Regions from separate parts of the Bradyrhizobium sp. B025 genome, predicted to be linked through region 1. Evidence: predicted binding sites of a transcription regulator. Region 1 holds the regulator's gene; the other holds the start of a gene.

What was found. Region 1 encodes HrcA, which represses chaperone genes, less so after heat shock. Its sites were predicted from a motif close to GTTAGCACTCNCNNNNNGNGAGTGCTAAC; they were not measured.
Region 2: a site for HrcA is predicted at 6,237-6,265, ahead of groES (co-chaperone GroES). Genes of this name have one in related genera too.

Annotation. Positions count from the first base shown of each region.
Region 1 covers NZ_CP170150.1:8,266-15,638, reverse strand. The annotation lists gene ACE10W_RS00080 (hypothetical protein) at 1-355, shown strand, start outside; gene pncA (bifunctional nicotinamidase/pyrazinamidase) at 620-1,342, shown strand; gene grpE (nucleotide exchange factor GrpE) at 1,464-2,081, opposite strand; gene hrcA (heat-inducible transcriptional repressor HrcA) at 2,179-3,267, opposite strand; gene rph (ribonuclease PH) at 3,442-4,155, shown strand; gene rdgB (RdgB/HAM1 family non-canonical purine NTP pyrophosphatase) at 4,167-4,802, shown strand; gene hemW (radical SAM family heme chaperone HemW) at 4,789-5,943, shown strand; gene ACE10W_RS00045 (penicillin-binding protein activator) at 6,107-7,342, opposite strand.
Region 2 covers NZ_CP170150.1:7,477,337-7,484,709, reverse strand. The annotation lists gene ACE10W_RS35400 (ABC transporter ATP-binding protein/permease) at 1-20, opposite strand, end outside; gene ACE10W_RS35395 (L-lactate permease) at 335-1,999, shown strand; gene ACE10W_RS35390 (META domain-containing protein) at 2,132-2,530, shown strand; gene ACE10W_RS35385 (hypothetical protein) at 2,598-3,809, opposite strand; gene groL (chaperonin GroEL) at 4,052-5,683, opposite strand; gene groES (co-chaperone GroES) at 5,849-6,145, opposite strand; gene ACE10W_RS35370 (hypothetical protein) at 6,461-6,982, shown strand; gene ACE10W_RS35365 (protein phosphatase CheZ) at 7,172-7,373, opposite strand, start outside.

The DNA.
Region 1 (7,373 bases):
GAGCACGGGCTACGAGTCGAAGCCGTTCATGATCCTCGGCCTGATCGGCGCCACCCCGCAAGCCGCCGACGACCGCGCCCGCTTCGCCCAGGAGGCGGCGCTCCAGATCCCCGGCGTGCGCGAATCGCGCGTCACCATGTCCGAGCCGATCCGCATCAACGGCCAGCAGGGCTTCGAGACCCGGATCGACGGCGTCAGCGGCAAGGACAAGACCCCGGTGACCGTGGTGCAGTGGATCCGCTTCTCGAGCGGCGGCGCCTCGCTGCGCATCATCGCCAGCGCCCCGCGCGACCAGTGGCAAGCCGCCTTCACCCGCTTCCGCGCCGTGCGCGACGGCATCCAGCCGAAGGGGTAGCTGCATCCGCAAGCGAGATGCGCTCCCTCCCCCGCGTGCGGGGGAGGGTTGGGGAGAGGGTGTCTCAACAACGAAGACTCCCCCAGAGGAGAGAACCCTCACCCGGCGCTACGCGCCGACCTCTCCCGCAAGCGGGAGAGGTGCACCGAGTACGCGGCTGAGCCCACCCTCTCACCAAAACCGGCTGCATTTTCGGGCTTCTGTTCGTACGCAAGCGGAACTAGGCTCCTGCCCAATCGGGTTCATCCTGGAGGGAGGCGAACGATGCTGGATCGGCGACAAGTCTTGGCGGCGCTTGGGACGAGCGCCCTCGTAGCCCTCGCGCCAACCGCACTTCTTGCGGCCGCATCGATCAAGCCGGACGATGCGTCCGCGCTGCTCGTGATCGACGTGCAGAACTGCTTCCTGCCGGGCGGCAGCCTCGCGGTGAAGGAAGGCGAGCAGGTGGTGCCCGTCATCAACAAGATCTCGAAAGCGTTTTCGAATGTGGTGATGACGCAGGACTGGCACACGCCCGGCCACGTTTCGTTTGCGTCGGTACACTCCGGCAAGAAGCCGTTCGAGACCATCGACCTGCCTTACGGCAAGCAGGTGCTGTGGCCCGACCATTGCGTGCAGGGCACTGACGGCGCTTCGCTGTCGAAGGACCTCGCAATCCCGCACGCCGAGCTCATCATCCGCAAGGGTTTTCACAAGGACGTCGACAGCTACTCGGCCTTCCTCGAAGCCGACGGCAAGACCTCGACCGGCCTCGCCGGCTATTTGAAGGGCCGCAAGATCAAGCGCGTCTTCGTCGCTGGCCTCGCGACAGATTTCTGCGTCGCCTGGACCGCGCTCGACGCGCGCAAGGCGGGCTTCGAAGTCTATGTCGTGGAAGACGCCTGCCGCGGCATCGACACGCAGGGCTCGCTGGCAAAAGCCTGGGCCGACATGGCCAAGGCCGGCGTGAAGCGGATTCAGTCTGCGGATATCGCGGCGAGCGCGTAAGACCAGCCATCAGTCGTTCCGGGGCGGCTCGAAGAGCCGAACCCGGAATCTCGAGATTCTCAGGTGCGCAGCTGCGCACCATAGTTCGATGCTTCGCATCGCCCCGGAATGACGTCAGAACTCAGTTCGCCGCGCTGTTCGGCTCGTTGGTGTTGGCGGCGGACGCAGCCTTCGCGCCGCCCTTGGCGACCCCAACGAGGGCCGGACGCAGCACGCGCTCGCCGATGGTGTAGCCGGCCTGCATGACCTGCACGACCGTACCGGCGGGCACCGACGCATCAGGCACTTCGAACATCGCCTGCTGGAAGTTCGGGTCGAACTTCTGACCCTGCGGATCGAACTTCTTCACGCCGTGCTTTTCCAGCGCGTTGAGCAGCGAGCGCTCGGTGAGCTCGACGCCCTCGATCAGCGAGGTCAGGCCGGGATCGGCCGCGGCGCGGGCCTCGGCGGGAACCGCGTCGAGCGCGCGCTGGAGGTTGTCGGCTATGTCGAGCACGTCGCGGGCAAAGCCGGTGATGCCGTAGAGACGGGCGTCGGCGACCTCCTTGGTGGTGCGCTTGCGCAGATTTTCCATCTCCGCCAGCGTCCGCAGCATACGGTCGCGCGCCTCGGCGGCTTCCTTCTGCAACAGCTCGACCGAGCCCGGCTCGGGATCGTCGGGCATGATGTAGGGCTTCGACACCACGGGCTCGCCGGTCGGCGCGGTCGTGTCTTCGGGTTGCCGGTCTCGATCGGTCATCGGCTCTCTTTTCGAATTTGTCTCAGGGATTTTTCTGGCCCGGATATCGTGCTTCGGACGCCGAAAATCAAGCGCCCGTGATCGCCTCAGCCGCCGGTCAGCCCCCCAGAAGGCGGCTGACGATCCGGGCGGCGTAGTCCACGGTCGGGATCACACGGGCATAATTCAGCCGTGTCGGCCCGATAACGCCCAAAACGCCGACGATGTGGCCGGCGGCATCCCGATAGGGCGAGATGATGGTCGAGGAGCCCGACAAGGAGAACAGCTTGTTCTCCGAACCGATGAAAATCCGCACGCCTTCCGCGGTCTCGGCCCGGCCGAGCAGGTCGATGACGCCGCGCTTGGTCTCGAGGTCGTCGAACAAGAGGCGGACCCGCTCCAGATCCTCCAGCGCGTGCAAATCTTCCAGCAGATTGGCGTGGCCGCGGACGATGAGCTGGCGGTCCTCGTTCTCGCCGCCGGACCAGCTGGCGATCCCGGCCGAAATCACCTTCTGCGTCAGCTGATCGAGCTCGGCACGGGCCTCCCCGAGCGCGGTCTCGAGCTCGAGCCGCGCCTCGGCCAGGGTGCGGCCGCGAATCCGCGAATTGAGGAAATTGCCGGCCTCGGTGATCGCCGAGGAGGGAACTCCGGGCGGCAGCGTCAGCACGCGGTTTTCGACCTGGCCGTCCTCGCCGACCAGGATCACCAGCGCTTTTTCCGGTTCCAGCCGGACGAATTCGATGTGTTTCAGCCGCGCGTTGGATTTCGGCGTCAGCACCACCGCGGCGGCGCGGGTCAGGCCCGACAGCCGCGTCAGCGCCTGGTCCAGCGCCGCCTCGACCGACTGCGCCTGACCGACGGAGGTGAGCTGGCTCTGGATCGACTGCCGCTCGGCGTCATTGAGGTCACCCACCTGCATCAAGGCGTCGACGAAGAAGCGCAGGCCGAGTTCCGTCGGCAGCCGGCCGGCGGACGTATGCGGGGCATAGATCAGGCCGAGCTGTTCCAGATCGGCCATGACGTTGCGAACCGAGGCCGGCGACAGCGGCATCGCGATCAGCCGGGAAATATTGCGTGAGCCCACCGGCTCGCCGGTCGCGAGATAGCTTTCGACAATTTGACGAAAGATGTCGCGGGACCGCTCATTCAGCTGGGCGAGCCCTGCGCGCGGCGCGATCAGATGGATCGGATCGTGATGGGCCACAGACAGCAACTCCTCTCAGATGCTTATAATTTGGCCATCCGGGAGGCCCCTGACAAGCGTGGTTTTGCACTTGCTCGACAGTTGCTTGGAAACCGAAAAGGCCTTGCCGCTCACCCTCACCCCACCTACAAGCACCGCGAACAGCCTATTCCCGTGAGTTTTGGAGGATTTCCCATGCGGCCAAGCCGCCGTGCGCCCGACGAATTGCGCCCCGTGACGCTGGAGCGCGGCGTGGTCAAATATGCGGAAGGCTCCTGCCTGGTGAAATTCGGCGACACCCATGTGCTGGTCACCGCCACGCTGGAGGACCGCCTGCCGCCGTGGCTGAAGGGCCAGGGCCGCGGCTGGGTCACCGCCGAATACGGCATGCTGCCGCGCGCGACCTCGGAACGCACCCGCCGCGAGGCCTCCGCCGGCAAGCAGAGCGGCCGCACCGTCGAGATCCAGCGCCTGATCGGCCGCTCCCTTCGCACCATCATCAATCTCGAAGCGCTCGGCGAGCGCCAGATCACGGTCGATTGCGACGTGCTCCAGGCCGACGGCGGCACGCGCACGGCCTCGATCACCGGCGCCTGGGTCGCGCTCGCCGATTGCGTCAACTGGATGAAGGCGCGCAACATGGTCAAGGCCAACGTGCTGCGCGACAACGTCGCCGCGATCTCCTGCGGCATCTACAACGGCACGCCCGTGCTCGACCTCGACTATGCCGAGGATTCGGAAGCCCAGACCGACGCCAATTTCGTCATGACCGGCGATGGCCGCATCATCGAGGTGCAGGGCACCGCGGAACGCGAACCGTTCACACAAGACGAGCTCCTGGCGCTGATGGCGCTGGCCCAGAAGGGTATCGCGCGCCTCGTGGACTTGCAGAAACTGGCCGTCGCGTAGTCAATAGGCCCATGCACCGCCGAATCACCGGAAAGCTCGTCATCGCCACCCACAATCCCGGCAAGCTCGCCGAGATGAAGGAGCTTTTGGCGCCTTACGGCATCGAGGCGGTGTCGGCCGGCGAGCTCGGCCTTTCCGAGCCGGACGAGACCGGCAACGATTTTCGCAGCAACGCCGCGATCAAGGCGATCGCGGCCGCGCACGCGTCCAAGCTTCCGTCCTTCGCCGATGATTCCGGCATCGTGGTCGACGCGCTCGACGGCGCGCCCGGCATCTACAGTGCGCGCTGGGCCGGACCGACCAAGGACTTCACCGCGGCGATGACGCGGATCGAGCGCCTGTTGCAGGAGCGCGGCGCGACCGCGCCCGACAAGCGCAAGGCGCACTTCGTCTCCGCGCTCTGCGTCGCCTGGCCCGACGATCATCTCGAAGAGGTCGAGGCGCGCGTCGACGGCACGCTGGTCTGGCCGCCGCGCGGCACCGCCGGCTTCGGCTATGATCCGATGTTTCGGCCCGACGGGCACACGCGCACCTTCGGCGAGATGACCAGCATCGAGAAGCACGGCCTGCCGCCGCTCGGCCTTGCCCTGTCGCACCGTGCCCGCGCCTTCGTGAAACTGGCGGAGATCTGCCTTGAGCCGCGCTAACGAAGCCTTCGGCGTCTACGTGCACTGGCCGTTCTGCCTGTCGAAGTGCCCCTATTGCGACTTCAACAGCCATGTCCGCCATGCCGCGATCGACGAGGCGCGCTTCGCCTCCGCCTTCGCGCGCGAGATCGAGACGACCGCGCAGCGCGCGCCCGGCCGCGAGGTCACCTCGATCTTCCTCGGCGGCGGCACGCCGTCGCTGATGCAGCCCGCGACCGTCGGCGCCGTGCTCGATTCGATCGGCAAGCACTGGCAGGTCGCTCGTGATGTCGAAGTCACGCTGGAAGCGAACCCGACCAGCGTCGAGGCCACGCGCTTCGCCGGCTATCGCGCCGCCGGCGTCAACCGCGTCTCGCTCGGCGTGCAGGCGCTCGACGATGCTTCGCTGAAGGCGCTCGGCCGCATGCACAGCGCGCGCGAAGCGCTGGACGCGGTCGCCATCGCGCGCCGCTCGTTCGAGCGTTATTCGTTCGACCTTATCTACGCCCGCCCCGACCAGACGCCGGCGATGTGGGCCGATGAACTGCGTCTTGCGATCGCGGAGGCGGCCGAGCATCTGTCGCTCTATCAATTGACGATCGAGGAGGGCACGCCGTTCTTCGGCCTGCACCAGGCCGGCAAATTGAAGACGCCGGACGAGGCGGTCGCGCGCGCGCTCTACGACGTCACGCAGGAAACCTGCGACAAGCTCGGCCTGCCCGCTTACGAGATCTCCAATCACGCGCGGCGCGGCGCCGAATGCCGGCACAATCTGGTCTACTGGCGCGGCGACGAATATGCCGGCATCGGCCCCGGCGCGCACGGCCGGCTCGACATCGACGGGATCAGGCACGCCACCGCCACCGAGAAGCGTCCCGAAGCCTGGCTGTTGCGGGTCGAGACCAACGGCCACGGCGTCGTCACCGACGATCTCCTCAACAGCGAGGAGCGCGCCGATGAATTTTTGCTGATGGGACTCCGTCTCGCCGAAGGCATCGATCCCGAACGCTACACCGCCCTCTCCGGCCGCTCGCTCGACCCCAAGCGCATCGCGCTGCTGCGCGAGGAAGGCGCGATCACGGTCGATGCGACGGGACGGCTGCGCGTGACCAGCAGCGGATTCCCGGTGCTGGATGCGGTGGTCGCGGATCTGGCGGCCTGAGCTCTCTCCCCATCGTCGTCCTGGCGAAAGCCAGGACCCATTACCCCAGGGAGGAGTTTGGCGAAGAGTCCCAATTATTCTTTGCTGGTACTCGCACTGTAGTCACTCGATAGATCACGCGGTATGGGTCCTGGCTTTCGCCAGGACGACGGCGAAAGAACAGCTAAGCCCCAAAACTCTTCGGCGAGCCCGCGACCGCGACGCCGCCGCCGGTCGTCACCTTCATCACCGCAAGGCCGCGTTCGTTGGTGCCGTCGGCGCGGAAGCGGAACAGGCCGTCGATGCCGGCAAAGCCCGAGGGGTTGGTGAGCACGTCGGACGAGAAACGGGTGGTGCCCTGCGTGCGCGCGAGCGCGGCGACGAGGGCGACCGCGTCATAGGCGAGCGTTGCGGTGCGAATCGGCTCGGCACCGTATTTGGTGCGGTAGCGGCCGGAGAAGGCGCGGAAGCCGGCCGGATCGGGCGCCGCGTAGAGGCCGCCTTGCAGGCTCGCATTCGCGTAGACGCGCGGATTGTCCCACAGGCCGGTGCCGAGCAGCTGGATGTTGCGCAAGTTCGCGCCGGCGGCCGTCATCGCATCGGCGACCGTCACCACCGCATCGCCGTCATCGGCGATGAACAGCGCATCCGCGCTGCCGAGCTGCTGCGCCACGGTGCGCGCCGGCGTGGCGCGGTCGGCGCCGTATTTCTCGAACGCGACGATACGGCCGCCGCGCCGCGGCACCGCCGCCTTCACTGCGGCCTCGACCACATTGCCATAGGCATTGTCGGGCACGAGCACGGCGACGGAGCGCTTTCCGATGCTGGCGGAATATTCGACGATGCGATTGACGTCGGACTCCGGCAGGAACGAGAGCAGATAGACGCCGCGGCCGGCGATGCTGGAATCGGTCGAGAACGCGATCACGGAAATGCCGCGCGTGCGCGCGACCTGCGCCACCGCCGGCACCGACTGCGCGAACAGCGGTCCCAAAATGATCTCGGCGCCTTCGTCGATCGCCTGCTGCGCACCGGCCTGCGCGCCTTGCGGGCTGCCATTGTCGTCCTTGATCAGGAGCTGGATGTTCGGATTCTGGAATTCGGCCAGCGCCATCTCGGCGGCGTTGCGCATGGATTGCGCGGCGAGGCCGGCGTTGCCGGCGGCCGAGAGCGGCAGGATCACGGCAACCTTCACCCCGCCGGTGCCGGCGGTGGTGGCCTGTTGCGGCGGCCCGGCCGGCTGAGCCGGGGGCGTAGAGGAGCTGCTGAAGGGATTAGAGAACTGGCTCAGGCTCTGCTGCACGCCGGCGCAGGCCGACAGCAAGGGCGCACCGAGCAACAGGCCGAGCGCGCTCCGCCGGGTCGCACCCGACGATTGGGGCCCCGGATCGGGAGATTTTGGATGACGCGGGCCCAGCATGGTGGCTTCTCTTCTGACCTGCCGTCGCCGG
Region 2 (7,373 bases), 1.5 Mb from region 1:
GTGGCGCTGATGTTCTTCACAGAGCTCTGTCTCCTGAGGGGATGTGCACAAATGCCTGGAGCCAAATGGCTGAGGCAACGGCCGAAATGGGCGCGCTTAGACTAAAGTCGCAAGTTCTGCAATTTGCGTTGGCTTGTCGGCGCTTGCAACCCTAGCATGGGGTTTAACGGCGCGGGGTGGGGGCCTTCGGGACTTCGCGAGCTTGTGAGCGGACGGGAACCGCCGCATTCGCGAGGAATTCGCGTCCAGCTCGGGGGTTATCGCTTCCAGCGTCAAGCAGGTTCGGCTGTCCACGCGGGCCGCCTGCGGCACACATGCGTGGGGGAGGAAGACCATGTGGAATCAAATCTATGATCCGCTGCACAACCCTGTGCTGTCGACGATCGCCGCGGCGGTACCCGTCGTCACGCTGCTGGTCCTGATCGCGAGCGGCCGCGTCCAGGCGCATATCGCGGCCATCATCGCCGTGATCGTAGCCAACCTGATCACGATATTCGTCTTCACCATGCCGGTGAACATGTCGATCCGCGCCTCGATCCTCGGCGTCGTGACCGGCTTCTTCCCGATCGGCTGGATCGTTCTCAACGTCATCTTCCTCTACCAGGTGACGGTGACCACCGGACGCTTCGAATTGCTCAAGCGCGCGGTCGGCGGCGTCACCGAGGACCGGCGGCTGCAATTGCTGCTGATCGCGTTCTCGTTCGGCGCCTTCTTCGAGGGCGCCTCCGGCTTCGGCACGCCGGTTGCGATCACCGGCGCGGTGCTGATCGGCCTCGGCTTCTCGCCGCTCGCCGCTTCCGGCCTGTCGCTGATCGCCAACACCGCGCCGGTCGCCTATGGCGCGCTGGGCACGCCGATCCAGGGCCTTGCCTCGGTCACCGGGCTCGATCCCTACATCCTCGGCGCGATGGTCGGACGGCAGTTGCCGTTCTTCTCGCTGATCGTGCCGTTCTGGGTGGTTTGGGCGTTCGCGGGCTGGAAGGGCATGAAGGACGTTTGGCCGGCGATCCTCGTCACCGGCGTGTCGTTCGCGGTCCCGCAATTCGTGATCTCGAACTTCATCAATCCGTGGATCGTCGACATCGGCGCCTCGCTGATCTCGATGGGCGCGCTGATCCTGTTCCTGAAGGTGTGGCAGCCCAGGCAGCTCTGGCTGTCGCCGGCGCTGCGCGGCCGCGACGAATCGGCCTCCACCATGGCCGCCGCAAAGCCGCTGGACAAGACACCGCTGACGCAAAGCGAACTCTTCAGCGCGCTGCTGCCATGGATCATGGTCTGCATCGTGATGCTGGTCTGGGGCAATGGCGGCTTCAAGACCTGGGCGAACTCGATCTTCACCTGGAACTATCCCGTTCCCGAGTTGCACCAGATGATCAACAAGATGCCGCCGGTCGCGCCAGGGCCGACCAAGGAGAGCGCGGTGTTCGGCTTCACCTACCTGTCCTTCACCGGTACGGGCATGCTGATCGCGGCGATCATCTCCGGCTTCCTGATGGGGGTCGGTCCCGGCAAGCTCGTGACCGAGTACGCCCGCACCATCCGGCTGTGCGCGATCTCGCTGATCACGATCTCGGCGATGCTCGCGATCGGCACGCTGACGCGCCTGTCCGGCGTCGATGCGACGCTCGGTCTCGCCTTCGCCGCAACCGGCGTGCTCTATCCCTTCTTCGGTACGCTGCTCGGCTGGCTCGGCGTGGCGCTGACGGGATCGGACACCGCCTCCAACGTGCTGTTCGGAAACTTGCAGAAGATCACATCCGAGCAGCTCGGCCTGTCGCCGATCCTGATGGGCGCGGCGAACTCCTCCGGCGGCGTGATGGGCAAGATGATCGACGCGCAATCGATCGTCGTCGCCTCCACCGCCACCAACTGGTACGGCCATGAAGGCACGATCCTGCGCTTCGTGTTCTGGCACTCGATCGTGCTGGCCTGCCTCGTCGGCGTGCTCGTGACGTTGCAGGCCTATGTCTGGCCGTTCACGGCGATGGTGCTGAAGTAACAGGCTCCACTTCGACGCAAATCCCCGCGGGGTTCACCCCCGCGGGGATTTTGCGTCCGTGCTGAGAGAACCTTCTCAATGGCGCCGCCGTCTTATAGAAGGTGCGGCAAATCAGGTCGCTCGAGAGGTTTCATGGTTTCGCTCAGGCATATGGTGTGTGCGACGGTTGCAGTGCTTGCGATGTCCACTGTCGCGCGTGCGGAGGATGGTTTTCCCTTCGGCACCGAACTGACGCTGGAGGCGTCGCCGCAGCCGGGCTCGAAGCGGATTCCGAACATCGAGATTGGAGACAATGGCGAGGTCGTGCTGGAGCTCTGGTGCAAGGGCGGCAAGGGCCAGTTCTCGGTCGCCGGCAACACCGTGATCTTCGTCCCCGGCCAGATCCAGGACCGGTCCTGCCCGCCGGCAAAGGCCCAGGCCGACGACGATCTCGTCGCAGCGCTCGGCAGCGTCGAGACCTGGAAGCGCCAGGGCGATGTGCTGACGCTTCTCGGCCCCAAGCCGCTGCGCTTCCGCGCGAACGGCAATTAGCCTCGCTGTCATACCCCGCGACCCCGGCTACGCCAAGGCTTCGCCGGGGTTGAGGTGGTGTCTCCGTCTACTTCCACACCGACTTGTCGGCGTCCCAGCGCTGGCCCTTCAATTCCTTTGCGAGCGCCTCGACCGAGCCGTTGTCGTCGGGCTGGTCGCCCTCCTCGTCGGCCGAAGCTTCGTCCGAGAGATTGAGCTTGGCGCCGCTGCTCTCGTCGGCGGTCGTGGTGGCGGGGCTGCCGATCCAGAGCATGAGCTTGTCGGTCGTGCCGGGCTTGTCCGGCGAGATGAGCCCTGCGACCTCGATCGTGTCGGTCAGATCGAGCGTCGGGAAATCCTGGTTCGGCCGCTTGAAGACCAGCTTGAGCTTGCCGGTGGCCGGGTTGAAGCTTTGCGAGACCGGCTTTGCCGCGAGCGTCCGGCCCAGCACGCCCGCCACGGCGGCTGCGAGCTTGTCGCGGTTGATCTTGTCGCCGTCGCGCCAGTCGGCCGCGGCGAAGCGGATGGTGCGGTCCATCTCGGTCATGCCCGCGGTCCAGCCCGCGGCGGTGACGCCGGGCATCGCCTTGAATTTTGCCAGCAGCGCGCCGGCGCGCTCCGGGTCGACCGACATGTTGATGGTCTGCTCGCCGGCGCGCAACGCGTCGCAGCCGACGGTGAGGCTCGCCAGCGTCACCTCGACCTCCTGACCCTTCAGGCTCTTCAGGAACTCGGTCGCCGCATCCAGCTTGACCTTGACCGCGATCGCCTCCGGCGAGACGTCGGTGAAGTCCTTCGGCTGCGGCGTGATGCCGTCGTCGGAGGTCTGGTTGTCCAGAAACTCCTTCTCGCTGAGATCGGAATTGTCGGGCGAGGTGACCTCGGTCACGGCCTGGCCGATTCCAATCTGGCCGCGGAATTCGAAAGTGTCTCCGGTCGGCTTGCGCAGCAGCTTGACGGTGACGGGCGCCTTCGCGCCGAGGCTCTGCGTCGTGCCGGTCAGCGTCTGACCGGCGACCTGGAGATTGACGACGAAGCGATCCTTGCGGTCGGAATTTTTCGCGACCGGATAACAGACGTCGAGGACGGCCGCCGTGACCGTCTTGCCCTGGCGCGTCTCCTTCAGGATCACGTCGGCATTGCCGTCCATCAGCCCGTCGATCGAGGTGAAATAGCGCGTCTCGGGTCCGCCCGGCACCGTCGCCTTTGGCGACAGCTTCATCTGGGCGGATGCGACCTCCGGCGAAACAGCAAGCAGAGCCGCCACAAGGGCCGTGGAGCAAACCAGAAGCGCGCGCATCGATAAAATCCTCGAGCAAGGGGGCATGATCCGGAAAAGCGTGATGCGGTTTTCCGAAAAGATCATGCTCAAACAACAACCTAAAGCGCGATGACGACTCGTTCCGACCTCATCGCGCTTTAGAATCGGCGCCACCGTAATGGGTTTTGGCCGTCGGTTGAATCGGAAAGCGTGAGCCATGGTCGGCAAAAAAGAAGGCCGCCCGGAGGCGGCCTTCGCAACATTGTCAGGGAACGGTGGGCTCAGAAGCCGCCCATGCCGCCGCCGGCTGGCATCGCGGGCGGAGCGTCCTTCTTCGGCGCCTCGGCGACCATGGCTTCGGTGGTCACCAGCAGGCCGGCCACGGAGGAGGCGTCCTGGAGCGCGGTGCGCACCACCTTGGCGGGGTCGATGATGCCCTTCTCGACCATGTCGACATAGTCCTCGTTCTGGGCGTCGAAGCCGAAGGTCTCGGACTTGTTCTCCAGGATCTTGCCGACGACGATCGAGCCTTCCACGCCCGCGTTCTCGGAGATCTGGCGGATCGGGGCTTCCAGCGCCTTCAGCACGATGTTGATGCCGGCCTGGACGTCGTCATTGGCGTTGGTGAGACGGCCCACCGCCTTCTTGGCGCGGAGCAGCGCGACGCCGCCGCCGGGGACGATGCCTTCCTGCACCGCGGCACGGGTGGCGTTGAGGGCGTCCTCGACGCGGTCCTTCTTCTCCTTGACCTCGATCTCGGTCGCGCCGCCGACGCGGATCACCGCGACGCCGCCGGCGAGCTTGGCGAGGCGCTCCTGGAGCTTCTCGCGATCGTAGTCCGAGGTGGTCTCCTCGATCTGCGCCTTGATCTGGCCGACGCGGGCCTCGATGTCGGGCTTCTTGCCGGCGCCGTTGACGATCGTGGTGTTCTCCTTGTCGATCACCACCTTCTTGGCGCGGCCGAGCATCTTCACCGTGACGTTCTCGAGCTTGATGCCGAGCTCTTCGGAGATGAGCTGGCCGCCGGTGAGGATCGCGAGATCCTCGAGCATGGCCTTGCGGCGGTCACCGAAGCCCGGCGCCTTGACGGCGGCGACCTTGAGGCCGCCGCGCAGGCGGTTGACGACCAGGGTGGCCAGAGCCTCGCCCTCGACGTCCTCGGCGATGATCACGAGCGGCTTGCCCGACTGCACCACGGCTTCGAGCACCGGCAGCATGGCCTGGAGGCCCGAGAGCTTCTTCTCGTGCAGGAGGATGTAGGCGTCCTCGAGCTCGGCGGTCATCTTCTCGGCGTTGGTGACGAAGTAGGGCGACAGATAGCCGCGGTCGAACTTCATGCCCTCGACGATGTCGACCTCGGTGTCGAGCGACTTGTTCTCCTCGACGGTGATGACGCCCTCGTTGCCGACCTTCTGCATCGCCTGCGCGATCATCTTGCCGATGGCGGCATCGCCGTTGGCCGAGATGGTGCCGACCTGGGCGACCTCGGAGGAGGAAGCGACCGGCTTGGCGCGCTTCTCGATGTCCTTGATGACGGCCGCAACTGCGATGTCGATGCCGCGCTTGAGGTCCATCGGGTTCATGCCGGCGGCAACCGCCTTGGCGCCTTCGCGCACGATGGCCTGGGCCAGCACGGTCGCGGTGGTGGTGCCGTCGCCGGCGAGGTCGTTGGTCTTGGAGGCGACCTCACGCACCATCTGGGCGCCCATGTTCTCGAACTTGTCCTCGAGCTCGATCTCCTTGGCGACGGTGACGCCGTCCTTGGTGATGCGGGGCGCGCCGAAGCTCTTCTCGATGACGACGTTGCGGCCCTTCGGGCCGAGCGTCACCTTGACGGCGTTGGCGAGAATGTCGACGCCGCGCAGCATGCGTTCGCGCGCGTCTCCGGAAAACTTGACGTCTTTGGCAGCCATTTCTGCAATCCCTCGTGTTTCGTGCTGTGTCTTGTTTCGTGCTGCGTCTTGCCGCTTTGCCGGCCGCATCGATTCCGGGATCCGCAGGTCGAACCCGGCGGAAGGATGGATGCCCGGATCACGCGATCCGGGCACGACATTCAGCGGCCGTTCAGGCTGACGGCATTAGGCCATCACGCCCATGATGTCCGACTCCTTCATGATCAGGAGCTCTTCGTTGTCGATCTTGACCTCGGTGCCCGACCACTTGCCGAACAGCACGCGGTCGCCGACCTTGAGGTCGATCGGGATCAGCTTGCCGGTCTCGTCACGGCCGCCGGGGCCGACGGCGACGACCTCGCCCTGGGAGGGCTTTTCCTTGGCGGTGTCCGGAATGATGATGCCGCCCTTGGTCTTTTCCTCGGCGTCGATACGTTTGACCACGACACGGTCATGCAGCGGACGAAATTTGGATTTAGCCATGACGTTTCCCTTTGGAGGCTCGCTTCGGAAGTAGTGGAAGTGGGTGGGGCGGCGCTTCCGTCCACCCTCGTCCCGAGGATCGAACGGCGCGCTTAGCAATCGGGCTTTCCGAGTGCTAATAGTGCGCCCGGAAATATGGCTTGGCCGCGATCCTGTCAAGCAAAGGTGGTTAAGCGATTGGTGAGGCGGATATAGGATGGTGGCATTGGAAACGTGTTCGGGGCGCCGGCGTATCAAACGACGTCATTGCTCCGGTGGTGGTTTTGCGCTTGGCTGCAGGAGGGGTGCGGCCATGGTCTTGTTCGGGGGAATGCCATGATCAGTTCAGCTCGCGCGCGCACGGTTGCCAATCTGGCGGCCGCATCTGGCTTGGCGTTGCTGCTTGGCGCCTGCGGCGGCGGCATGAGCCTGCCGTCCTTCTCGTCGTCCTCGCCGCCGCCCGAGGCAGAGCCCGGTACCGGTCCGGAAATGCCGGCGAGCATCCGCGCCGACGAGATCGTCGGCCGCTGGGGTCTCGCCTCGTTCCAGAACCCGGCCGACCGCGCCCGCACCGAGGCCGCCGCGCGGTCCCAGTGCAAGAATCCTTACGTGATCGGCGCCGGCACCTCCGGCGGCGTGGTCATGCATCTGGCCGACCAGGCGACACCGCAGGAATTGCGGCTGAAGGGCTCGCCCAGCGGCAAGAACTATATCGGGCCGGCCGGTCCGACCCCCGGCGAGCAGGACCGCGAGATCGTGTCCTTCGACGGCCGCGTCCTGATTACCCGCTTCATCGACAAGGACGCCGCCACCCGCTACGGCAACATGGTCTACGTCCGCTGCGCCCCGAGGGCGTGATGTTCTTCCCGTCATTCCGGGGCGATGCGAAAGCATCGAACTATGGTGCGCAATTGCGCACCTGAGAATCTCGAGATTCCGGGTTCGGTCCTGCGGACCGCCCCGGAATGACAGCGTGAGATAAATCCCCAAAAAACAAAAAACGCCGGCTCGCGCCGGCGTTTTGCTTCTTCTCTATGCCGCGTCCGTTCAGTCGAACAGCGCGTCGATGTCGTCCTGCGAGGCGTGGCCGACGTCGCCGGCGAGCTTCGGACCGTTGAGGAGTTTTTCGTCCTCGCTGCGGGTGTCGGCCGGCGCCGGCACATGGGCCTTGATCGCGTCGACGCCGCCCCAGATCTCCATCATCGCGTTGATGTGCTGCTCGATGAACTTCATCGTGGTCATGACCTTG